3 regions of the Streptomyces sp. JNUCC 63 genome follow, and region 1 is predicted to be linked to each of the others. Evidence: riboswitches for the same ligand, from Rfam matches in the RefSeq annotation. Region 1 holds a riboswitch; each other region holds the start of a gene.
The links. Region 1 has a riboswitch for glycine ahead of gcvP (aminomethyl-transferring glycine dehydrogenase). Riboswitches for the same ligand answer to the same signal wherever they lie in the genome.
Positions count from the first base shown of each region.

Region 2: it holds a riboswitch for glycine, as region 1 does, so the genes downstream of both, cycA (D-serine/D-alanine/glycine transporter) here and gcvP (aminomethyl-transferring glycine dehydrogenase) in region 1, are expected to answer to the same signal.
Region 3: it holds a riboswitch for glycine, as region 1 does, so the genes downstream of both, gcvT (glycine cleavage system aminomethyltransferase GcvT) here and gcvP (aminomethyl-transferring glycine dehydrogenase) in region 1, are expected to answer to the same signal.

Region 1 is NZ_CM135963.1:6,626,960-6,634,632, forward strand. It holds gene ACX25U_RS30505 (FHA domain-containing protein) at 1-300, shown strand, start outside; gene ftsR (transcriptional regulator FtsR) at 343-1,080, shown strand; gene ACX25U_RS30515 (bifunctional nuclease family protein) at 1,164-1,637, shown strand; gene ACX25U_RS30520 (MerR family transcriptional regulator) at 1,850-2,488, shown strand; gene ACX25U_RS30525 (DNA polymerase IV) at 2,569-3,990, shown strand; gene ACX25U_RS30530 (PRC-barrel domain-containing protein) at 4,004-4,387, opposite strand; glycine riboswitch at 4,501-4,595, shown strand; gene gcvP (aminomethyl-transferring glycine dehydrogenase) at 4,772-7,657, shown strand.
Region 2 is NZ_CM135963.1:7,875,660-7,883,332, reverse strand. It holds gene ACX25U_RS36575 (DUF1963 domain-containing protein) at 1-120, opposite strand, end outside; gene ACX25U_RS36570 (MFS transporter) at 1,052-2,464, opposite strand; gene ACX25U_RS36565 (hypothetical protein) at 2,850-3,137, shown strand; glycine riboswitch at 3,340-3,437, shown strand; glycine riboswitch at 3,438-3,527, shown strand; gene cycA (D-serine/D-alanine/glycine transporter) at 3,812-5,287, shown strand; gene ACX25U_RS36555 (MmyB family transcriptional regulator) at 5,737-6,018, opposite strand; partial or broken gene ACX25U_RS36550 (IS630 family transposase) at 6,024-6,167, opposite strand; gene ACX25U_RS36545 (hypothetical protein) at 6,308-6,685, opposite strand; gene ACX25U_RS36540 (LVIVD repeat-containing protein) at 7,152-7,673, opposite strand, start outside.
Region 3 is NZ_CM135963.1:2,429,708-2,437,380, forward strand. It holds gene ACX25U_RS10890 (ABC transporter permease) at 1-614, opposite strand, end outside; gene ACX25U_RS10895 (enhanced serine sensitivity protein SseB C-terminal domain-containing protein) at 943-1,737, opposite strand; gene ACX25U_RS10900 (enhanced serine sensitivity protein SseB) at 2,033-2,836, opposite strand; gene ACX25U_RS10905 (AAA family ATPase) at 2,840-3,628, opposite strand; glycine riboswitch at 3,806-3,902, shown strand; glycine riboswitch at 3,903-4,018, shown strand; gene gcvT (glycine cleavage system aminomethyltransferase GcvT) at 4,061-5,188, shown strand; gene gcvH (glycine cleavage system protein GcvH) at 5,297-5,674, shown strand; gene glyA (serine hydroxymethyltransferase) at 5,692-6,966, shown strand; gene ACX25U_RS10925 (L-serine ammonia-lyase) at 7,065-7,673, shown strand, end outside.

The DNA.
Region 1 (7,673 bases):
GCCCTGCTGGTGGTCCGCCGCGGGCCGAACTCCGGCAGCCGCTTCCTGCTGGACGGCGAGCTGACCACGGCCGGGCGTCATCCGCAGAGCGACATCTTCCTGGACGACGTGACGGTCTCGCGCCGCCACGTGGAGTTCCGCCGCAGCCCGGACGGCTCGTTCACGGTGGCCGACGTCGGCAGCCTGAACGGCACGTACGTCAACCGGGAGCGGATCGACCAGGTCGCCCTGTCCAACGGTGACGAGGTGCAGATCGGCAAGTACCGGCTGGTGTTCTACTCGAGCCGGCAGGGCATCTGACCCTCCCCGGACTGAAGTCCGGGGGGATCCCAGGGAAGGTCCATGCTTCGAACACCGAGCGGCGGTGCGGGACACGGCACCGCCGCCGCGGACAGTGGGCTGATGAGCATCGGCACGGTGCTGAACGCGCTGCGTGACGAGTTCCCCGAGGTCACCATCTCCAAGATCCGTTTCCTGGAGTCGGAGGGGCTCGTCGAGCCGCAGCGGACCCCCTCGGGGTATCGCAAGTTCAGCGCGGACGACGTCGAGCGGCTCGCCCTGGTCCTGAGGATGCAACGTGACCACTACCTGCCGCTGAAGGTGATCCGCGAGCACCTGGACGCGATGGAGCGCGGCGAGGCGGTCCAGCTGCCGGTGCTCGGCCGGCAGCGCGACGGCGAGGCCGGGCCGCCGGCCGTCGAGGCGCCCACGGCGGCCCGGATCGGGCGGGCCGAGCTGCTCGCCGCCGCCGGGATCGAGGACGCGGAGCTTCAGGAGTGGGAGTCGTACGGGCTCCTCACCCCGTTGGCGGACGGTTCCTACGACGCCGAGGCGGTGACCGTGGCCTCGCTCGTCGGTGAGCTGGGGCGCTTCGGAATCGAGCCCCGTCACCTGCGGGTGATGAAGGCGGCCGCCGACCGGGAGGCCGGGCTGGTCGACCAGGTGGTGGCCCCGCTCAAGCGGCACCGCAATCCGCAGACCAGGGCCCATGCCGAGGCCCGCACGAAGGAGCTGGCGGCGCTCACGGTGCGGTTGCACGGGGCTCTGGTGCAGACGGCGCTCGGGGTGCGGCTGCCCTGACGGGGCCGGTCGCGGCGGCCGGATCGTCCCCCCGTTTCCGGCCCGACTACCCAAACGTCCCGGGCACGGCCTAGGGTTGCTGTGTGAACGAGCTCGATGTCGTAGGTGTCCGGGTCGAAATGCCCTCCAACCAGCCGATCGTGCTCCTGCGTGAAGTGGGAGGCGACCGTTACCTCCCCATCTGGATCGGACCGGGGGAGGCGACGGCGATCGCCTTCGCCCAGCAGGGCATGGCCCCTGCCAGGCCGCTGACCCACGACCTGTTCAAGGACGTGCTGGAGGCCGTCGGCCAGGAGCTCACGGAAGTGCGCATCACAGATCTGCGTGAGGGCGTCTTCTACGCGGAGCTGGTCTTCGCCAGTGGGGTCGAGGTGAGCGCTCGGCCGTCCGACGCCATAGCGCTGGCGCTGCGTACCGGAACGCCGATCTTCGGCAGCGACACGGTGCTCGACGACGCGGGCATCGCGATTCCGGACGAGCAGGAGGACGAGGTGGAGAAGTTCCGCGAGTTCCTCGACCAGATCTCGCCGGAAGACTTCGGCAGCAGCAGCCAGTGAGAACCGGCAGCCGGTGAAACGCCCCTGTCTGCCATCGGCCGCATGGAGCCCTGCAGCCTGCCGCCCGGGCATTCGGCTAGCCTTTCCCCGCATGGGGGTACGCGAAACCACTCTTAGGGTGATTATCACTCGGCGTGCCGAGTGTGGCGATCGTTGACGCGCCCCTGGTGACTGCCTACCGTCGAGGAGGCAGGTCGAGGACGGAGGTCGGCGTGAGAAGCAGCGGCGACGGTACGGCTGGGGGTGTCCCCGGAAGCGGTGTCCGGGGGAGTTACCCCTACCAGGGCAGCGCGGCCGATCCCGCTCCGTTGCGACCGACAGCCGTGCCGAGCAGCGGAGGGGCGACGTCCATGGCGTCCGAGCAGATCGGCTACCGCGGTCCGACGGCCTGCGCCGCCGCAGGCATCACCTACCGGCAACTGGACTACTGGGCGCGTACCGGCCTGGTGGAGCCGAGCGTGAGGCCCGCCTACGGCTCCGGCACGCAGCGCCTGTACAGCTTCCGTGACGTCGTCGTCCTGAAGATCGTCAAGCGCTTCCTCGACACCGGCGTCTCGCTGCAGAACATCCGTACGGCCGTCCAGCACCTGCGGGAGCGCGGCTTTCGCGACCTGGAGCGGATGACGCTGATGAGCGACGGCGCCACGGTGTACGAGTGCACGTCGCCCGACGAGGTGCACGCCCTGCTCCAGGGGGGCCAGGGGATCTTCGGCATCGCGGTCGGCGTGGTGTGGCGCGATGTGGAGAGCGCGCTGTCGCAGCTGCACGGTGAGCGCGTCGACACCGGGGAGACCCTGGTGGGGCACAACCCCGGTGACGAGCTCGCCCGGCGCCGCAACCGGGCGGTCTGACCGGCTCCGCGGACCGGCGCTCACGCCTCGGAACGGCTCCGAGCGGTCCGTTGTCAGTGGTGTGGTGCAGCATCGTGGATGTGAGAACCGCGCCCACGATCCTGCATCTCGACATGGATGCCTTCTTCGCGTCGGCGGAGCAGGCGTCCAAACCGAGCCTGCGCGGGAAGGCCGTCGTCGTGGGCGGGCTCGGACCGCGCGGAGTGGTGGCCACCGCGTCGTACGAGGCGCGGGTCTTCGGCGTCCACTCGGCGATGCCGATGGCCCAGGCGCGGCGGCTGGCGCCGAACGCCGCGTACCTGGTGCCGCGCTTCGCCTTCTACCGGTCCGTCAGCGAGCAGGTGATGGGGCTGCTGCGGGCCCTGTCGCCGCTGGTGGAGCCGCTGAGCCTGGACGAGGCGTTCGTGGACCTCGAGGCCGGGGGAGCGGCCTGGGACGCGGACTCGGCCCGGCTGGCGGGGACCAGGCTGCGCGCCGACATCCGGGCCGTCACGGGGCTGACCGGCTCCGTGGGACTGGCCGCCTCCAAGATGCTCGCCAAGATCGCCTCCGAAAAGGCGAAGCCCGACGGGCTGGTGCTCATCGAGCCCGGCACCGAGCGGGCCCTGCTCGGACCCATGTCCGTGCGGACCCTGCCGGGCGTCGGGCCGGCGACGGGCGACCATCTGCGGCGGGCCGGGATCCACACCGTCGACGAGCTCGCCGAAGCGGGTGAGGACGAGCTCGTACGGCTGCTCGGCAAGGCGCACGGCCACGCGCTGTACGCCATGGCGCTGGCCCACGACGAGCGGCCCGTCGTCGCCGAGCGCGAGGCCAAGTCGGTGTCGGTCGAGGACACCTACGACGTGGACATCCACGACCGGACCCGGGTGGGCATGGAGGTGCGGCGGCTCGCCGACCGGTGCGTACGGCGGCTGCGCGCGGCCGGGCTGTCGGGGCGCACCATCGTGCTGAAGGTGCGCCGCTACGACTTCTCCACCCTGACCCGGTCCGAGACCCTGCGCGGGCCCACGGACGACCCCGCGGTGGTGCGGGAGGCGGCTGCCCGGCTGCTGGACTCCGTGGACACCACGGGCGGCGTACGGCTGCTCGGCGTGGGCGTGTCCGGGCTCGCCGACTACACCCAGGAGGACCTGTTCGCCCAGGCGGCGGGCGCGGAGGCCGAGAGCCCCGTCGAAGAGCCGGGGCAGGAGCCGGTAGCGGACCAGCCGGCCCCCGCCGAGCGGCGCTGGCCCTCCGGCCACGACGTACGGCACGCCGAGTACGGCCACGGCTGGGTCCAGGGCAGCGGCCTCGGCCGCGTCACCGTCCGCTTCGAGACCCCCGGCTCCCCGCCGGGCCGGATACGGACCTTCCCCACCGACGACCCGGACCTGGAACCGGCGGATCCTCTCCCTCTGGTGCACCGCATACCCCCCGGACCCAGGGGCACGGCGCTGTCGGGGCCGGGGGACGGGGCAGGCGGTCACGTGTCCTCGGAGGCTGCCGTCAAAGGGGGCTGACGCGGCTCGGGTGTCAGGTCTCGTCCGGGCCCGAGCCGGAGCCCGCCAGGTTGCCGAAGTCGCGGTCCGGGAAGGAGGGGGGAGGGGCGACGTCCAGGCCGTAGTGGTGGTAGAGCTGCAGTTCCTGCGCGGGGGAGAGATGGCGGCCCACGCCGAAGTCGGGGGCCTCCTTGACCAGGGAGCGGTCGAAGGGGACTCGCAGAGTGCCCTCGACCAGCTCGCTGGGCTCCAGGGGCACGAAGGCGTCCCGGGAGAACAGGCCGGTGCGTATGGCCGCCCACTCCGGGACACCGGTCGCGTCGTCGAGGTAGACCTCGTCCACCGTGCCGATCTTGTGGCCATTGCGATCGAACGCCTTGCGGCCGATCAGGTTGCGCGGATCGATCTCGGTCTGCACGGTCCCTCCACATGGTCGCAGCTCATCCGTAAGCACTACGAAAGAGCACAATCAGCACGACGGCCACTCGAAGGCCCCGGCGCCCGCCCCGCTGGTACGCTGGCAACGGCTGCTGACCCCGTGCGGGAGAGCTCTCCGGCACCACCGGAGGCGCCGAAGGAGCAAATCCTCCCCGGAATCTCTCAGGCCCACGTACCGCACGGACGAGGTCACTCTGGAAAGCAGAGCGGGTGTCGACGGTGTCCGCTCTCACCGACGGTGAAAACCGGGAGCCCGCGGGCGGCCCGGTGAAGCTCTCAGGTTGAGATGACAGAGGGGGAGGCCGTCGGGGCACCCGTGCCGTGGTGTCCCTCGAAGGTCGTGTCAGACCAGGAGGCCTCCGCAATGACCGCCCAGCGCATTCCACTCTCCGCGCTCGAACAGGGCATCCCCTTCGAGCAGCGCCACATCGGGCCCGACCAGGAGGCGCGGGCCAAGATGCTCGCGCAGGTCGGCTACGGCTCGCTCGACGAGCTCACGGCCGCCGCGGTGCCCGATGTCATCAAGAACACCGACGCGCTCGACCTGCCGGGCGCCCGCACCGAGGCCGAGGTGCTGGCCGAGCTGCGCTCGCTGGCCGGCCGCAACCAGGTCCTCGGCTCGATGATCGGACTCGGCTACTACGGCACCTTCACCCCGCCGGTCATCCTGCGCAACGTCATGGAGAACCCGGCCTGGTACACCGCCTACACCCCGTACCAGCCGGAGATCTCCCAGGGCCGCCTCGAGGCGCTGCTGAACTTCCAGACCATGGTCGCCGACCTCACCGGCCTGCCGACCTCCGGCGCCTCCCTGCTGGACGAGGGCACCGCCGCCGCCGAGGCCATGGCGCTGTCCCTGCGCATGGGCAAGAACAAGAAGGGCCTGTTCCTGGTCGACGCGGACGCGCTGCCGCAGACCATCGCCGTCATCCAGACCCGCGCCGAGCCGACCGGCGTCGAGGTCGTCGTCGCCGACCTGACCGAGGGCATCCCGGCGGACATCGCCGAACGCGAGATCAACGGCGTACTCCTGCAGTACCCGGGCGCCTCCGGTGCCGTACGCGACCTGAAGCCCGTCATCGACCAGGCACACGAACTGGGCGCCCTGGTCACCGTCGCCGCCGACCTGCTCGCCCTCACGCTGCTGAAGTCGCCGGGCGAGCTGGGCGCGGACATCGCGGTCGGCACGACCCAGCGCTTCGGCGTGCCGATGGGCTTCGGCGGCCCGCACGCCGGCTACATGGCGGTGCACGAGAAGTTCGCCCGCAGCCTGCCCGGCCGCCTGGTCGGCGTCTCCGTCGACGCCGACGGCGACAAGGCCTACCGCCTCGCCCTGCAGACCCGTGAGCAGCACATCCGCCGGGAGAAGGCCACCAGCAACATCTGCACCGCCCAGGTGCTGCTCGCCGTCATGGCCGGCATGTACGCCGTCCACCACGGCCCCGAGGGCCTGAAGGGCATCGCCCGGCGCACCCACCGCTACGCCACGGTCCTCGCCGAGGGACTCAAGGCCGGCGGTGCCGAACTCGTCCACGGCGCCTACTTCGACACGCTGACCGTCAAGGCCGAGGGGCGGGCCGCCGAGGTCGTCGCCGCCGCGCGCGAGGGCGGCGTCAACCTGCGCCTCGTCGACGCCGACCACGTCTCGATCGCCTGCGACGAGACCACCGTGCGGGAGCAGCTGAGCGCCGTGTGGACCGCCTTCGGCGTCGAGGGCGACATCGAGGCGCTGGACGCCGCGGCCGAGGAGGCGCTGCCCGAGGCGCTGCTGCGCACCGACGACTACCTCACCCATCCCGTCTTCCACCAGCACCGCTCCGAGACCGCGATGCTGCGCTACCTGCGCCGGCTCGCCGACCGCGACTACGCGCTCGACCGCGGCATGATCCCGCTGGGCTCCTGCACCATGAAGCTCAACGCGACCACGGAGATGGAGCCGATCACCTGGCCGGAGTTCGGCGGACTGCACCCCTTCGCGCCCGCCGAGCAGGCGCAGGGCTACCTCACGCTCATCCGGGAGCTGGAGGACCGTCTCGCCGAGGTCACCGGCTACGACAAGGTCTCCCTGCAGCCGAACGCCGGCTCCCAGGGCGAGCTGGCCGGTCTGCTCGCCGTGCGCGGATACCACCGTGCAGGCGGCGACGAGCAGCGCACGGTCTGCCTCATCCCGTCCTCCGCGCACGGCACCAACGCCGCCAGCGCCGTGATGGCCGGCATGAAGGTCGTCGTCGTCAGGACCGCCGAGGACGGTGAGATCGACGTCGAGGACCTGCGGGCGAAGATCGAGCAGTACCGTGACGAGCTCGCGGTGCTGATGATCACCTACCCGTCCACGCACGGCGTGTTCGAGGAGCACGTCGCCGACATCTGCGCGCAGGTCCACGAGGCCGGCGGCCAGGTGTACGTCGACGGCGCCAACCTCAACGCGCTGGTCGGCCTCGCCAAGCCGGGCCACTTCGGCGGCGACGTCTCCCACCTGAACCTGCACAAGACGTTCTGCATCCCGCACGGCGGCGGCGGTCCGGGCGTCGGCCCGGTGGCCGTACGCTCCCACCTGGCGCCGTACCTGCCCAACCACCCGCTGCAGCCCGAGGCCGGTCCCGAGACCGGGGTCGGCCCGGTCTCGGCCGCCCCGTGGGGCTCGGCGGGCATCCTGCCCATCTCCTGGGCGTACGTCCGTCTGATGGGCGGCGAGGGCCTCAAGCGGGCCACGCAGGTGGCCGTCCTGTCCGCCAACTACGTCGCCAAGCGCCTCGAGCCGCACTACCCGGTGCTCTACACCGGCCCCGGCGGCCTGGTCGCGCACGAGTGCATCATCGACCTGCGGCCGCTGACCAAGGCGACCGGCGTGACCGTGGACGACATCGCCAAGCGGCTGATCGACTACGGTTTCCACGCGCCGACGATGTCCTTCCCGGTGGCCGGCACGCTCATGATCGAGCCCACCGAGTCCGAGGACCTGGCCGAGCTGGACCGGTTCTGCGAGGCGATGATCGCGATCCGCGTCGAGATCGAGAAGGTCGCCTCCGGCGAGTGGCCCGCGGACGACAACCCGCTGCGGAACGCCCCGCACACCGCCTCCGCACTGGGCGGCCGGTGGGAGCACGCCTACAGCCGTGAGGAGGCCGTCTTCCCGGCCGGTGTCTCGGCCGCCGACAAGTACTGGCCGCCGGTGCGCCGTATCGACCAGGCCTTCGGCGACCGGAACCTGGTCTGCTCCTGCCCGCCGCTGGACGCGTACGAGGACTGAGCGCCGTAGCACGCGT
Region 2 (7,673 bases), 1.2 Mb from region 1:
CGAGCACGCCGCGCACTGCGGCCAGGTGAACCCGGCCGGCACCAGCGGCACGCCGCCGGTGCGTGTCACCAGCGCATGGTCATCGACCGGACCCGCATACGTCATCAAGGTGGTGATCACGGTCGGGAAGCCTGGATCAGCCATACGACAGTCCCCCTGCGGCCCGACCGTGGGAGCACGCCGCCGGGCTGGTAAGACGGGGCCCTTCACGCACGATCGTCCGCCGGACCAGAGGCTTCACCGTGCTCCCCTACGCCGCCACGCTCGACGGCACGCTGATCGAATCGGACCGGGTCGCCGGCGTGCGCGAGAACGGCAACGACTGGTGGTTCCGCCAGAAGGACAAGGCCTTCGGCGGGAACGTGCAGTTCCTGGCCGCCCCCGACGGCACGCCGTCGTGGGCCTCCGAGGTCGAGCCCGGCAGCGTCCCCGACATCACCGCCGCCCGCCTCCACGTCCTCCCGACCCTGTACAAGGCGGCCACCGACGGCCTGCCACCCTCGCGGACAAAGGCTGTACAGGCGCCGGCATCGGCATCCTGTCCCCGCCCGTCGCCCGAAGGGCCGCTCCGAGCAGGCACTCCACATCGATCCTCGCACCACCGGGACCAACGCCCTGCTCAAAAGCATCCGTGCCCTCGGCGAACGCGCCGCAGCCGAGCTCAAGCAGCGCCGGCGCGCCCTGCAACACGTCACCCTCAGCCCCAGCCGGATCGGCGACATCGCCCGCGCCGCCCTCGTCCTTGACGGAACCTGGAAATGATCACCGTTGAGAAAACGTCAGTGAGCGTAACCATGTATGAGAGTGTGTGTCGTTGTCATCGAAGCCGGCAGCGTAGTCCTCCAGCGGCCCCGCACCGGCGGACACGGACGACGAGCAGTCATCACATCCACCCCCGCTACTCGTGCTGCCTCTGGCCCTCCCCCATGTCAACGAACCACCGGTAGTGGGCACCGGTCGGCGCGCGACGGAGCCGGCGGCGTCCGTGAAGACACCGCGGCCCCCTTCGCCCTCGTACGGGGAAGGGGGCCGCGGTGGGATGGCGGACGGTTCAGGGAGCCGCGGTGGCGGCGGGGGCATGGTCGTGATCGCGGCGGGTGGGGGCCTCGCCCTCGTCAAGGGCGACGTCCTTCGTCTCCTTGCCGATCAGCAGCGAGACCAGGGTCAGCAGCGCCATCACGGAGAGGTAGACACCGACCAGCCACGGCGAGCCGTCGCCGGCCTCCCACAGCGCCACCGCGATGAACGGGGCGACGGCCGCGCCGAGGATCGAGCTGACGTTGTACGAGATGCCGGAGCCGGTGTAGCGCACGCTCGTCGGGAAGAGTTCCGGCAGGAGCGCGCCCATCGGGCCGAAGGTCATGCCCATCAGCGTGAAGCCGAGCACCAGCCACAGCACCACGCCGAGCGTGCCCATGCCGATCAGCGGTACCCACACCAGCCCGAAGACCAGGATCGTGGCGGTGACCCAGATCAGGGTGGCGCGACGACCGTACTTGTCGGCGAGCGGGCCGGAGATCAGGGTGAACGCGGCGAAGAACAGCACGCCGAAGATCATCATCACTACGAAGGTGGTGTAGCTGTACCCCAGGCCGGGCACCGCGGTGTCCTTCGGGGCACGGCCGTAGCTCAGCGAGAACGTGGTCATCAGATAGAAGAGCACGTACGTCGCGAGCATGAAGAAGGTGCCGAGGATCAGCTGCTTCCAGTGGTTGCGGAAGACGGTGGCCAGCGGCAGCTTCCGCACCAGTCCGGCCTCGCGGGTCTTGGCGAAGACCGTCGACTCGACGAGGCGCATCCGCACCCACAGGCCGATCGCGACCATCACGGCGGAGAACAGGAACGGCACGCGCCAGCCCCAGCTCAGGAAGGCCTCGGAGGGCTGCGACGGGTCGGCGCCCGCCGTGGACGGCTGCAGCGCGCCGATGATCAGGAAGAGCCCGTTGCCGATGATGAAGCCGAGCGGGGCTCCCAGCTGCGGGAACGTGCCGTAGAGGGCGCGCTTGTCGCTGGGGGCGTTCTCGGTGGCGACCAGGGCGGCGCCGCTCCACTCGCCGCCGAGTGCGAAGCCCTGCGCGAGCCGCATCAGCACCAGCAGCGCGGTGGCGATCCAGCCGGCCTGCGCGTAGGTGGGCAGCACGCCGATGAGGAAGGTGGCGATGCCCATGGTGAGAAGTGAGGCCACCAGCGTGCCCTTGCGGCCGATCCGGTCGCCGAGGTGTCCGAAGACGACGGCGCCGATCGGGCGGGCGACCATCGCGGCGCCGAACACCGCGAAGGACGACAGCAGCGCCGTGGTCGGGTCGCTGTTCGGGAAGAAGAGCGCGGGGAAGACCAGGACGGCGGCGGTCGCGTAGATGTAGAAGTCGTAGAACTCGATCGTCGTGCCGATGAGGCTCGCGATGAGGACGCGGGACCGCGAGTTGACGGGTGCCTGGGCTGGGCCGGTGGTTGGTGCGGGCATTTCTTGGTCTTTCGCACGAGGGCAAAGAACGGCCGTCGGCGGTACGGGCCGACGGCCCGCACGACGGCACGCGTTTCCCTTCGAGAAACGGCTGCGCGAACGGTGCGGGCATGGTAACGATGTCAAGAATCTCATTTACCAGTCGCCTCATATCAAGATGTGAGACGCGTCCGGGCTGCCGGGTGTCCTGGGAACATGCCGGCGAACGGTCCGGCGCGGACCGGGACCGGGTCACCCGCGCGCTGATGGACCTGGACGACTCCCCCCGAAACCGTCGGCGACGCACTGCAGGCCGCCGCCGCGGTCTTCCCCTTCGTCTACTGCTCGTTCTCTTCGGCACGCTACCGGCGCGCCGTGCCGCCCGTATGCCGGCCGTGTTCTCCCGGTGCACCTGGCTGCGTTCCGGAGCCGGGGGTCCGGCGACCTGATCGACGACGAGATCACCCTCGGCTGGTGGACCGGCCCGGACGGCACCGGCGGCGAGCAGATCTCGCTGCACGTCCACGACTACGAGGCTTGCGCCAGCACCCCGAGCGCGGACCTGACGCCCTATGACTCCCAGTACGAGGGCTACATGGGCAACTACGGCAACACGCTGGACCACCGGTACCGGCCTGTCTCAGTCGTGGTGTGGCCACGCGGGCGGACCTTCGCGGCGCGAGGCCGTTCATGATCGCGGTCGTGGTGACCCTGCGTGGTTCCGGCACGGAAAGCGATCAAGAACCACGATGAGGACATACGCCTTGAGCTGCACAAACGCCATCCCTTGAAGGCGAGTGCCGTACCACTCGAAACTACTCGAAAGCAACGTCCAGCATTCGGCCGGTCCCTTGACCGGTCGCTGATGTGGTCCTAGTCTCACCGCACATCGCCGTTCACCCCGCAGCGGGAGAGTACCGAGTCAGCCAGACCCGGGCGCCGAAGGAGCAACACCTCCCCGGAAACTCTCAGGCACCCCTACCGCTCGGGCAGGCGACTCTGGAAAGCAGGCGCTCACGCGCCTCGCCCACGGTGCAAGCCGCGCTCCGCGCGGTGAAGCTCTCAGGCCCATGACAGAGGGGGAGGCTCACTCGGCCGCACGGGCACCGCCCGTGCTCGACACTCGAGGAGCCCCCGATGGCTGTCCCGCTGCCTCCCCCCTTACCGCCGCCCGTCTGCCGACTTCCGGGCTGATTTTCGGCTTTCCGCGTGGGCGTGTTCAGCGTGTCCGGCACCGTTCCGGTCGGCTGCCGCATGTCCGCGCACAGGATCATCCTGCCCGTTCGTCGCCTGTGCGCGCGGTCACTTTCCGAGACACCCCTATCGCGTGCCCGCACGCGTCTTGAGATCCATGAGGTTTGCTCCCTGATGTCTGAAAGCAGTGACACCGGCCTGACCACCTTGCCGGTGTCCGGATCGACGCCCCCGCCCGGGGGCGAGCAGCATCTTTCCCGGCAGTTGTCCAACCGGCACATCCAGCTCATCGCGATCGGTGGTGCGATCGGAACCGGCCTGTTCATGGGGTCGGGCAAGACGATCTCGCTGGCCGGCCCCTCGGTGATCTTTGTCTACATGATCATCGGCGTGATGCTGTTCTTCGTGATGCGGGCGATGGGCGAGCTGCTGCTGTCCAACCTGCGCTACAAGTCCTTCGCCGACTTCGCGGCCGACCTGCTCGGCCCGTGGGCCGGCTTCTTCACCGGCTGGACCTACTGGTTCTGTTGGATCGTCACCGGCATCGCCGACGTCATCGCGATCTCCGGATACGTGTCGTACTGGTGGCACGGCCTTGCGCTGTGGATACCGGCGCTGGCCGCGGTCGTCGTGCTGATCGTCCTGAACCTGCCCACCGTGAAGGCGTTCGGCGAGACCGAGTTCTGGTTCGCACTGATCAAGATCGTCGCGATCGTGGCGCTGATCGTCGTCGGGCTCGGCATGGTGTTCAACCACTTCCAGGCGCCCGGGGGCGCCGCCGCAGGCTTCTCCAACCTCTGGAACGACGGCGGCTTCTTCCCCACCGGTCCCATGGGATTCGTCGCGGGTTTCCAGATCGCGACCTTCGCCTTCGTCGGCATCGAACTGGTCGGCACCACCGCGGCCGAGACCAAGAACCCGGAACGGAACCTGCCCAAGGCGATCAACTCGATCCCGGTGCGTGTGATGCTGTTCTACGTGGTCGCGCTGGTCGTGATCATGTCGGTCACGCCCTGGCGCGAGATCAGCGCGGACCGCAGCCCGTTCGTCGTGATGTTCACCCTCGCCGGCCTCGGGGTCGCCGCCTCGGTGATCAACTTCGTCGTGCTGACCTCGGCCGCCTCGTCAGCGAACTCGGGCATCTACTCCACCTCACGGATGGTCTACGGGCTGGCCCAGGAGGGCGACGCCCCGGCGCGATTCGGCCGACTCACCTCCAGGAAAGTCCCGGCCAACGCCCTGTTCCTGTCCGGGGTGTTCCTGCTCGCCGGTGTGGTCATGCTCGCCACGGACAACTCGATCATCGAGGCATTCACCTTGGTGACCACCGTCTCCGCCGTGCTGTTCATGTTCGTCTGGTCGATCATCCTGATCAGCTACATCGTGTACCGCAAGCGCCGTCCGCACCTGCACGAGGCATCGACGTTCAAGATGCCCGGCGGCATCGCCATGTGCTACGTCGTGCTCGCGTTCTTCGCGTTCCTCATCTGGGCACTGACCCAGAAGTCCGACACGCTGCAGGCGCTTCTGGCGACCCCGGTGTGGTTCGTCGTCCTCGGCATCGCATGGGCAGTGCTCCGCCGTCGCCCCCGCCGTCTGGCCCATGAGGCTGCCGTCCGCTCCGAAACCGAAGCCGAGCATCAGGACTGACATCGCGGCCACCGAATCCATGGACCGGCACTGAAAGCGAGCGGCGTTCCCGTCTGCTGGGAACGCCGCTCGCTTTCGGGTGTGCGGAAATGTGACCGCCCCACGCGGCAACGGGGTGTACCGGCTGTGCGGGGTGGTCAGGACCGTGACCGGCTCGGCGAACGTCACCGCCGGGCAGGCGGTGTTCTCGCAGCGGAAGCGGCGTACGCACAACTCGATCACGCCGCCGAGACCGCCCGCGGACCCGGCTTGCCGTCATCGCGGTTCTGCCCGAGCAGACCGCCGCGCACGGCATCGAGGTCAAGCCGACCACGGTGACCGCCCGGCCCCGCCCCCGTCCCAGTGAGACCCGGGCCAAGGCCACCGCCCGGCACACGGCCGACCACATCCGCCGGCGGCTGCTGCCCGCGCACCCGAGTTCTTGGCGCTTCCGCTCGGACGGACTCGGCTCAGTGTGTGGCGGTCATGTCGAGCAGGAGCATGGCGTCGTAGTCGGGGGTGCCGGGTTCGGCTGTGTAGACCCCGAGGCGCCGGCCCGGGGTGCCTTCGAGGTGCATGCTCCGGCTGGTGAGGGTGAGTCTTACGACCTGGGGGCCGTGGAGGGTCTTGCTGGTGCTCCTACGTCCCACGACGTCGTAGCGTTCCCACAGTTCGGCGAAGCCGGGGCTTTTGAGGAGGAGTTCGCCGACGAGGGTGGTGAGGTCGGGGGCGGTGCCGGCCTGGGCACGCAGACGAGCAACCGGTCGGGGCGTTTCTGCTCGGCCCAGCCCGGGCCCGCGGTGGGCCGGATCCCGAGTGGGCCGAACTCGTCGAAGACGAACGCCCGGTCGGGGAAACGATCCAGGACCCCCTCGATCTGGTCCAGTTCCGCCTCGCGGTCACGGGTGAGGATCCGATCTTGCGGCCGGGGCCTCACCTCCGTCGTCGCGAGGTCAGGACGGGTAGCGTTCGCTCTCGGGCTGGAGGGCTGGGGCCCGACCCGGCGAAGACCGACAGCCGACGGATCGCGTCGGCTGTCGGTCATGCCGCGTGGGCCGTTGTCCGCACCAAGCGCTGGGGAGCGGCCAGGGTGTCGGCGGGCCGGATGCGGTAGATCGTCCTGCCCGGATCGACGAGCGGCTCGCCCAGCGTGATCCGTCCGGTGGAGTGCAGTATGTCGCACGCGTCAGTCGGCAGGGCGACGTAGCAACTCCCCCTGCCGGTGTGGGCGTCGAACGGCTGCCAGTAGCTGTATCTGCGGCGTCCGCCCGCGTGCACCGTAAGGAACACGGGTGTGCAGGGGTCGGAGATGATGCGCAGCAGTTCGGCATCCGTGACACCCAGGGGACGGAGCGGGGCGACGGCGCGGCTGCGGTAGTGCAGGACGACGGCCTGTGCCGGGTGGGGGACGGACTGCATCAGTGTGGCCTTCCTGGAGGCGGGACTGAAGATCGCTTACCCAGCACGGGCAAAGTTGATCTCTCTTTCTGGCGGCATTCTTCATCACCGCACCGACATCGCACCAGCGTCCCTCTGGCCATGCTCCTCGACGACGTGATGGCTGGGAATCGTCGGTGTCCGGAGCCGGGGTCGGGGCCGGCTGCACCAGCACGCGCGCGTTCTTGCCAGTGCTTTGACCGGGAAGGTCTGCCGGGTCGTGCAGCCGCATGCCACGTGGACCGCGGGAGTGCGGGGGAAGGCGAACCGCTCCCCCGAGCACTCGCCTGGTGCCGAGCGGAGTCAGCGGGATCATCCACTGCTTCGGTCTGGACTGGGAGCTGGGTGTCCCGCCGGGCGATGAGCCGCCCGGCGGGACCGGTGCCACAGCGCTTGCCCACGTCTCCGGGTTCCTGGGCCCGGAGTCCGGCAGGCCTTTGCCGGGCTGTCAGTCGAAGTAGTCCGGCTGGGTCTGGACGTTCAGCTGGTCCAGGTGGATCTTTCGGGCCGGGTCGGTGCGCCGGTCGCTGAGCTTGAGCACATCGAAGCCCTTGGCGATGTCGTTCGAGTAGATGTAGCCGTTGTAGTAGTACGCGGACCAGGAGCCGCCCACGGTCAGCCGGTCCGTGGTGAGCGGGCCGCGCTCGAAGTAGCCGATCTCCTTCGGCTTCGTCGAGTCGGTGAAGTCCCAGACCGAGACGCCGCCCTGGTACCAGGCCTGGACCATGATGTCGCGGCCCCTGACCGGGATCAGCGAGCCGTTGTGGGCGACGCAGTTCTCGGTGTCCGCCTGGTGCCGGGGGATCTTGAAGTAACCGCGGAAGACGAGCTTGCGGTGGTCGCCCTTGCCGACGATGTCGTAGATGCCGTCGGCTCCGCGGTTCGGGCCGATGGCCGCGTTGCAGGTCGCGGCGGATCCGCCGCCGAGTTCGTCGGTGAAGACGACCTTCTTCGCGGTCTGGTTGAAGGT
Region 3 (7,673 bases), 4.2 Mb from region 1:
AAGCCGATGACGAGGATCATCACGAAGACCCGCACGCCTGTGCCGGTCAGGCCGAGCATCGCGTTCGGCATGACGGAGACCAGCGCGATGATGAACAGCAGTTGCGGGAAGGCGAGCAGGCCGTCCATCACACGGCTGATGACCGCGTCCACCCAGCCGCCGAAGAAGCCGGCGAGGATACCGAGGGCGGTCCCCAGGATGACGGCGACCACGGCGGACAGGAAGCCGACGAGCAGCGAGATCCGGGCGCCGTAGACGATGCGGGCGAAGATGTCGCGGCCGCTGACCGGCTCGACGCCGAGGAGGTGGTCGCCGCTGATGCCGCCGAGGGACCCCTTGGGGGTGCCGAAGAGCGGGTCGATCAGGTCCTCGTGGTGGAGCTCGGGGTCCTGCCCGACGGCGTGGGCGATCAGGGGCGCGAGCAGCGCGACCAGGATGAGGAAGAGCACGACGATGCCGCCCGTCAGGGCGAGTTTGTCCCGTTTGAGGCGCTCCCAGGCGATCCGGCCCAGGGAGCGCCCCTGGACGGCCTTCGCGCCGGTCGTCGCTACCGCCGCTTCGTCGACCGCGCTCGGGGCCGCTTCCGCGGTCGGCTCGTGCAATGGTGCCGTCATCAGGCAGGGACCCCTCTCAACCGGCGGTAGCCGGCCCGCACTTGCCGCTGTGGCGGCGTTGTTCAGTCCGTCGTACACAGGGGCGAAACCCCCTGCTGCGGGAGTCTTCAACGCATCGGCGACCAGTTGCCAGACTTGACGGTGAATGGATGCGTAAACGTGATGCGGGTTAGGGGGTTCCGTTATCCGGACAGTGGGTAACGGGGGTCGGACACGGGCGAGTTGGGGTATCCCGACACAGAAACGGACCTTCCGCCCTCATCTACGCGCGAAGAAAAGGCTCGCCCGGGGGAAGCCCTGCCGTCGGTCCGGCCCGGATGACGGTATGTCAGTAGCCGCCCCGCGCCGGCGGGTACCCGTAGCCGGTCGCCGGGGCCTGGGCCGGGGATGCGTGGCTCTCGCGGTCGTAGAACGGGCGGGAGTTGGCACGCAGCCACATCGCGACCGGGTCGTACTCGTCGGACATCGCGACGGTCGACACCGGCAGCCCGTCCGGAACGGCGCCGATGGACTGCTGCATCATCGCGCGCACCGAGTCGACGGCGGCCGGCGAGGTGTCGTACACGTCCAGGCCGATGGCGAGGTACGGCGCTCCGAGCGCCGGCTGCACCCAGGCGCGGCGCAGCGAGCGGACCGCCGGGGTGCGGTGGGCGTTCTGCGTGAGCAGGGCGTAGAACTGCGGGACCTCGACGGCCGGTTCGGACAGGCTGAGCGGCCCCGCCGGCTGGCGGTCCAGACCGGTGGCGATGCGGCGCAGGTCGAGCCAGGGGATGCCGACACCGCCGCCCGGGGCGTGCGGGTTCAGCCAGAGACCGTAGTGGTCGGGATAGAGGGTGCGGGCCACGTCGAGGCCGTCCACCACCTCGTACGACCGCATCCAGCCGCTGGCCGACAGCTCCTGGGCGGAGGTCACGCAGGGCGCGTAGCCGTGGCCGTCGACCTCCATGCGCCCGTACTGGGCGTCGGGGGAACCCGCCTGACCGTGCCACAGCAGCATCCAGATCTGGCCGGAGGACGGCGTCGCCAGTGCGCGCAGCAGCGCCTCGTAGGCGTCGTAACGCCCGGGCGTCACCTGGCGCAGCGTCTGCTCGACCTGCCCGGCCGTCGTGCCGCTGGCGCTCACGCTCACCTTTTGTACCGCCCCTCCACGAACCCCTCGACGAGCTGTGCACCTAGTGCCCGCGACCGGAAGGGTCCGCCGGAAAGCTCGCGGCGTCCGGTGCGGTGCGTCGCAAGGCGGAGCACCGCCCGCGTACTGGATGTACTCGGGTGGTGCGACAACGCGGCGAGGCACCGTGCCGGGCGTCGCGAGCCGGTGAACCCTTCCGGTCGCAGCACTAGCTTAAGGCCGCCTGCGAACTCGGTACCTGTTGCCGTTTTTGCGGCCGTGGGCCGCTCGTGGCCGCCCGCGGGTGCCCTCAGTGGGCGTGCTGGTAGAACGGCCGGACCTTTTCCCTCATCCAGTCGGCCACCGGGTCCTGGGTCACGTCCAGGAGGACCAGGTTGACCGGCCACGTGACCGGGGACTTGGCCAGGGCACGGCCCAGGGCGTCCAGGGGGCGGGCCAGCAGGTCGCCCTCCTGGTGGGACAGTTCGACGCCTATGAACATGACCGGGTCGGCCGTCTCGATGGCGGCCAGGCAGCGGCGGGCGGTGCTGACCACTCCTGCTTCGGCGAACTCGGCGGAGGCGGCGGAGAGGAAGTCCACCGGGTCGTCCTGCCAGTCGGGTTCGAAGAGGCGGACGCGGCCGCCGCTCGCCGGGCCGTCCAGTGGGGTGCGGCCCGCCCGGCACAGCTCGGCCACGGCCGGCGGCGGCAGCGGGATGCCGACCATGCCGTCCGGGTTGACGGCGATGCCGACCTGCGGGGGCAGTCCGCGCGCGAACTCGACGGCGGGCGCGATGGTGTACGCCATGTGCGAGCCGACGACCCGACGGAGCTGTTCCTCGGAGCTGAAGACCGGCACGTACGCCTGGCCGTCGACCTCCAGCGTGGGCAGGTCGAGCGGCCCGCTGTGCGGGCCGCCGCCGTTGGGCAGGGGAACCCAGAGGAAGCTGCGGCCGAGGACCTCGATGATCCGGCCGCCGGCCGACGGGACGCCGAGGGAGGCCGACAGCACCTCCTCCAGCTCGTTGCCGGGCCAACCGCCGTGCGGGTGGGGGTGCGCCTGTGCCGGGAAGTCCGGAGAAGAGTCCGCGGAGAAGTCCGCCGGGAAGTCCATCTGCTACCGCCTGCTGGGAACCACTGTGGTGACCGGAAGGCTATCGGGTACAGGGACGAACTCGATCCGCCGCAGGACCGCCGCGGCCTCGCGGTCCAGCAGGACCGCCGAGCCGCAGCCCTTCGGCGTCTCGCCCCGCCGCAGCGCGCGCAGCAGGCGGGCCACTGCCCGGCGGTGGCGCCGGAAGGCGTACGGCGAGACGCCGCGGCCGCGTTCCCGCTGGCCCGCCAGGGCGGTGCCGGGGGCGACGTCCAGCAGGAGCAGGTGCAGGGTGCCGCCACGGCGACGGGCGGCGCGGGCCAGCCAGGCGCGGACCCAGGGCTGTGTGCCGCAGTCGTGGACCACGACCGGGTCGCCGGAGCGCAGGACGCGGCGCAGGCCTGCGTAGTGGGCGAGGCGGATCAGGGGGCGGTAGAGGGCGTAGGGCAGGTACGGCGCCAGACGGGCGTCCCAGCGGTCGCGGGTGTCCTGGGAGTCGATCCGCGCGCCGCGCACCGCACGCCGCATCAACGTCGACTTGCCACCGCCGGGCAGCCCGGTGACGACGACCAGGTCCCCCGGCCCGAACCACAGCACGCGCACGCCACGTCCGCCCCCTCCACGCAAGTCACGAACGGCGGGCGGGGACCGCCGCGGCCGGGAGCGGGTCTCCTCGGGCACCGCGACGACCTGTCCGGGCTTCGGGAGGGGCCGCGCGGGCTTCGGCTCGGCGAGCGCCCGCCCCGGCAGCGGGGCGTGCTCCTCGGGTGCGGCGAGGGGCTGGGGCGTCGTGTGTGCCGTAGGCCTGTTCACCGTCGTCGTCCTCCCCAGGGGTGGTCATGGTCCGTCTCCCCGCCGAGCGTAAAGAGAAGGTAATGGACGAGCCTCGCGTTTCCGTGCGCGTACTGCCACAGGCCCGTCACAGATGTGGTCCTGCCGCGAGCGGGCCGGGCGTGCAATGATGGGCGCGGCAACTGCATACCGGCCGCTTGAATCCGCGCGGGAGAGCCCCCAGCCGTGTCGCTGGGGCGCCGAAGGAGCAAGTCCCTCCCTTGAATCTCTCAGGCACCGTTACCGCGCGGGCGAGGCACATCTGAAAAGCGGGCCGCTGACGCAGTGGCTCCACCCAAGGTGCAAGCCGTGACCGTCCGTCCGACGGCGGTCGTGGCGAACCTCTCAGGTTCCGATGACAGATGGGGAGGACATGAGATCCGTCCTCGCCCGTCCTGCCTTGGAGACCGACCGATGAGCAGTACCGAACCCCATCGACTCCGCCATACCGCGCTCGATGCGCTGCACCGCTCGCTCGGCGCGACGATGACCGACTTCGCCGGCTGGGACATGCCGCTGCGCTACGGCTCCGAGCGCGACGAGCACGTCGCCGTGCGCACCAGGGCCGGTCTCTTCGACCTCTCCCACATGGGCGAGATCACCGTCACCGGCCCGCAGGCCGCCGCGCTGCTGAACCACGCCCTGGTCGGCAACATCGCCTCGATCGGCCTGGGCCGCGCCCGCTACACCATGATCTGCCGGGTCGACGGCGGCATCCTGGACGACCTGATCGTCTACCGGCCGGCCGAGACCGAGTACCTGGTCGTCGCCAACGCCTCCAACGCCCAGGCGGTCCTCGACGCGCTGACCGAGCGGGCGGCCGGCTTCGACGCCGAGGTCCGCGACGACCGGGACAACTACGCGCTGCTCGCCGTCCAGGGCCCCGAGTCCCTCGCCGTCCTGAAGTCCCTCACCGAGGCCGACCTCGACGGCCTGAAGTACTACTCCGCTCTGCCCGGCATCGTCGCGGGCGTCCCCGCGCTGATCGCCCGCACCGGGTACACCGGCGAGGACGGCTTCGAGCTGTTCGTGGCCCCGGGCGACGCGGAGAAGCTCTGGCAGGCGATCACCGAGGCCGGCGCCCCGGCCGGGCTTGTGCCGTGCGGCCTGTCCTGCCGGGACACGCTGCGCCTGGAGGCCGGCATGCCGCTGTACGGGCACGAGCTGTCGCTCGCGCTGACCCCGTTCGACGCGGGCCTCGGCCGGGTGGTCAAGTTCGACAAGGAGGGCGACTTCGTGGGGCGCGAGGCCCTGCTGGCCGCCGCCGAGCACGCCGCCGCCGAGCCGCCCCGGGTCCTCGTCGGCCTGGTCGCCGAGGGCCGCCGGGTCCCGCGCGCCGGGTACCCGGTCGTCGCCGGCGGCGAGGTGATCGGCGAGGTCACCTCCGGCGCCCCCTCCCCCACCCTGGGCAAGCCGATCGCCATGGCCTACGTCGACGCCTCGCACGCCGCCCCGGGCACGGCGGGTGTCGCGGTGGACATCCGGGGCAGTCACGAGCCGTACGAGGTCGTGGCGCTGCCCTTCTACCAGCGGCAGAAGTGACACCGGCGCAACCGGTCGGAGTGACGTGAGCCGCGTCATCCCTGGTCACGCACATCTTTAGCAGTCCCTCATTCACCAGCACTCCCCGCGTACAGGAGAATTCAGGCCATGAACAACCCCCAGCAGCTGCGCTACAGCAAGGAGCACGAGTGGGTGTCGCCCGTCGAGGACGGCGTCGCCACGATCGGCATCACGGAGTTCGCGGCCAACGCGCTCGGCGATGTCGTCTACGCCCAGCTCCCGGAGGTCGGCGACACGGTGGCCGCGGGCGAGACCTGCGGCGAGCTGGAGTCGACCAAGTCGGTGTCCGACCTGTACTCCCCGGTCAGCGGTGAGGTCACCGCGGTCAACGAGGACGTGGTGAGTGACCCGTCGCTGGTGAACTCCGCGCCCTTCGAGGGCGGCTGGCTGTTCAAGGTGCGCCTCGAGGGCGAGCCGGCCGACCTGCTCTCCGCCGACGAGTACGCCGCCCACACGGCCGGCTGAGGAGCGGAACGAAGCACATGACTGAACAGAAGAACGTTCTCGACACGCCCCTGCACGAGCTCGACCCGGACGTGGCCGCCGCGGTCGACGCCGAGCTGCACCGCCAGCAGTCCACCCTCGAGATGATCGCCTCGGAGAACTTCGCCCCGGTCGCGGTCATGGAGGCCCAGGGCTCGGTCCTCACCAACAAGTACGCCGAGGGCTACCCGGGCCGCCGCTACTACGGCGGCTGCGAGCACGTGGACGTGGTCGAGCAGATCGCCATCGACCGCATCAAGGCGCTGTTCGGCGCCGAGCACGCCAACGTGCAGCCGCACTCCGGTGCCCAGGCCAACGCGGCCGCGATGTTCGCGCTGCTCAAGCCCGGCGACACGATCATGGGTCTGAACCTCGCGCACGGCGGGCACCTGACCCACGGCATGAAGATCAACTTCTCCGGCAAGCTCTACAACGTCGTCCCCTACCACGTGGGCGAGGACGGCCTGGTCGACATGGCCGAGGTGGAGAAGCTGGCCAAGGAGTCCAAGCCGAAGCTGATCGTGGCCGGCTGGTCGGCGTACCCCCGGCAGCTGGACTTCGCCGCGTTCCGCCGGATCGCGGACGAGGTCGGCGCGTACCTCATGGTCGACATGGCGCACTTCGCCGGCCTGGTCGCCGCGGGCCTGCACCCGAACCCCGTCCCGCACGCGCACGTGGTCACCACCACCACCCACAAGACGCTGGGCGGTCCGCGCGGCGGCGTGATCCTGTCGACGGCCGAGCTGGCCAAGAAGATCAACTCCGCGGTCTTCCCCGGTCAGCAGGGCGGTCCGCTGGAGCACGTGATCGCCGCCAAGGCGGTGTCCTTCAAGGTCGCGGCGAGCGAGGAGTTCAAGGAGCGCCAGCGGCGTACCCTGGAGGGCGCCCGCATCCTGGCCGAGCGCCTGGTGCGGGACGACGTGAAGGCGGTCGGCGTGGACGTGCTGTCCGGCGGCACGGACGTGCACCTGGTCCTGGTGGACCTGCGCGACTCCGAGCTGGACGGACAGCAGGCCGAGGACCGGCTCCACGAGATCGGGATCACGGTCAACCGCAACGCGATCCCGAACGACCCTCGCCCGCCGATGGTCACCTCGGGCCTTCGGATCGGCACGCCGGCCCTGGCGACCCGCGGCTTCACGGCCGAGGACTTCGCCGAGGTGGCGGACGTGATCGCCGAGGCGCTGAAGCCGTCCTACGACGCCGACGCCCTCAAGGCCCGGGTCGAGGCCCTGGCCGACAAGCACCCGCTGTACCCGGGTCTGAACAAGTAAGTCACACCTCTCGGCGGCACCGCGCGGGCCGGAGACCCCACTCCGCGCGGTGTCCCCGCCCGTACCCCCTGGCACCACCCCCGCACTGAGGAGTCACCGTGGCCATCTCGGTCTTCGACCTGTTCTCGATCGGCATCGGCCCGTCCAGCTCCCACACGGTCGGCCCGATGCGGGCCGCCCGCATGTTCGCGCGCAGGCTGCGCAACGAGGGCCTGCTGGAGCGGACCGCCTCCGTCCGTACGGAGCTGTACGGCTCCCTCGGCGCCACCGGCCACGGCCACGGCACCCCGAAGGCGGTGCTGCTCGGCCTGGAGGGCGAGTCCCCGCGGACGGTGGACGTGGAGACGGCGGACGAGCGGGTCGAGGCGATGAAGACCTCGGGCCGCCTGAGCCTCCTCGGCGAGCACGGGATCACGTTCTCCTACGACGACGACCTGGTCCTGCACCGCCGCAAGGCGCTGCCCTACCACGCCAACGGCATGACCCTGTGGGCGTACGACGCCTCGGGCACCGAGCTGCTGACCAGGACGTACTACTCGGTGGGCGGCGGCTTCGTCGTGGACGAGGAAGCGGTGGGCGCGGACCGTATCAAGCTGGACGACACGGTCCTGAAGTACCCCTTCCGCACGGGCGACGAACTGCTGCGCCTGACGCAGGAGACGGGCCTGTCCATCTCCTCTCTCATGCTGGAGAACGAGCGGGCCTGG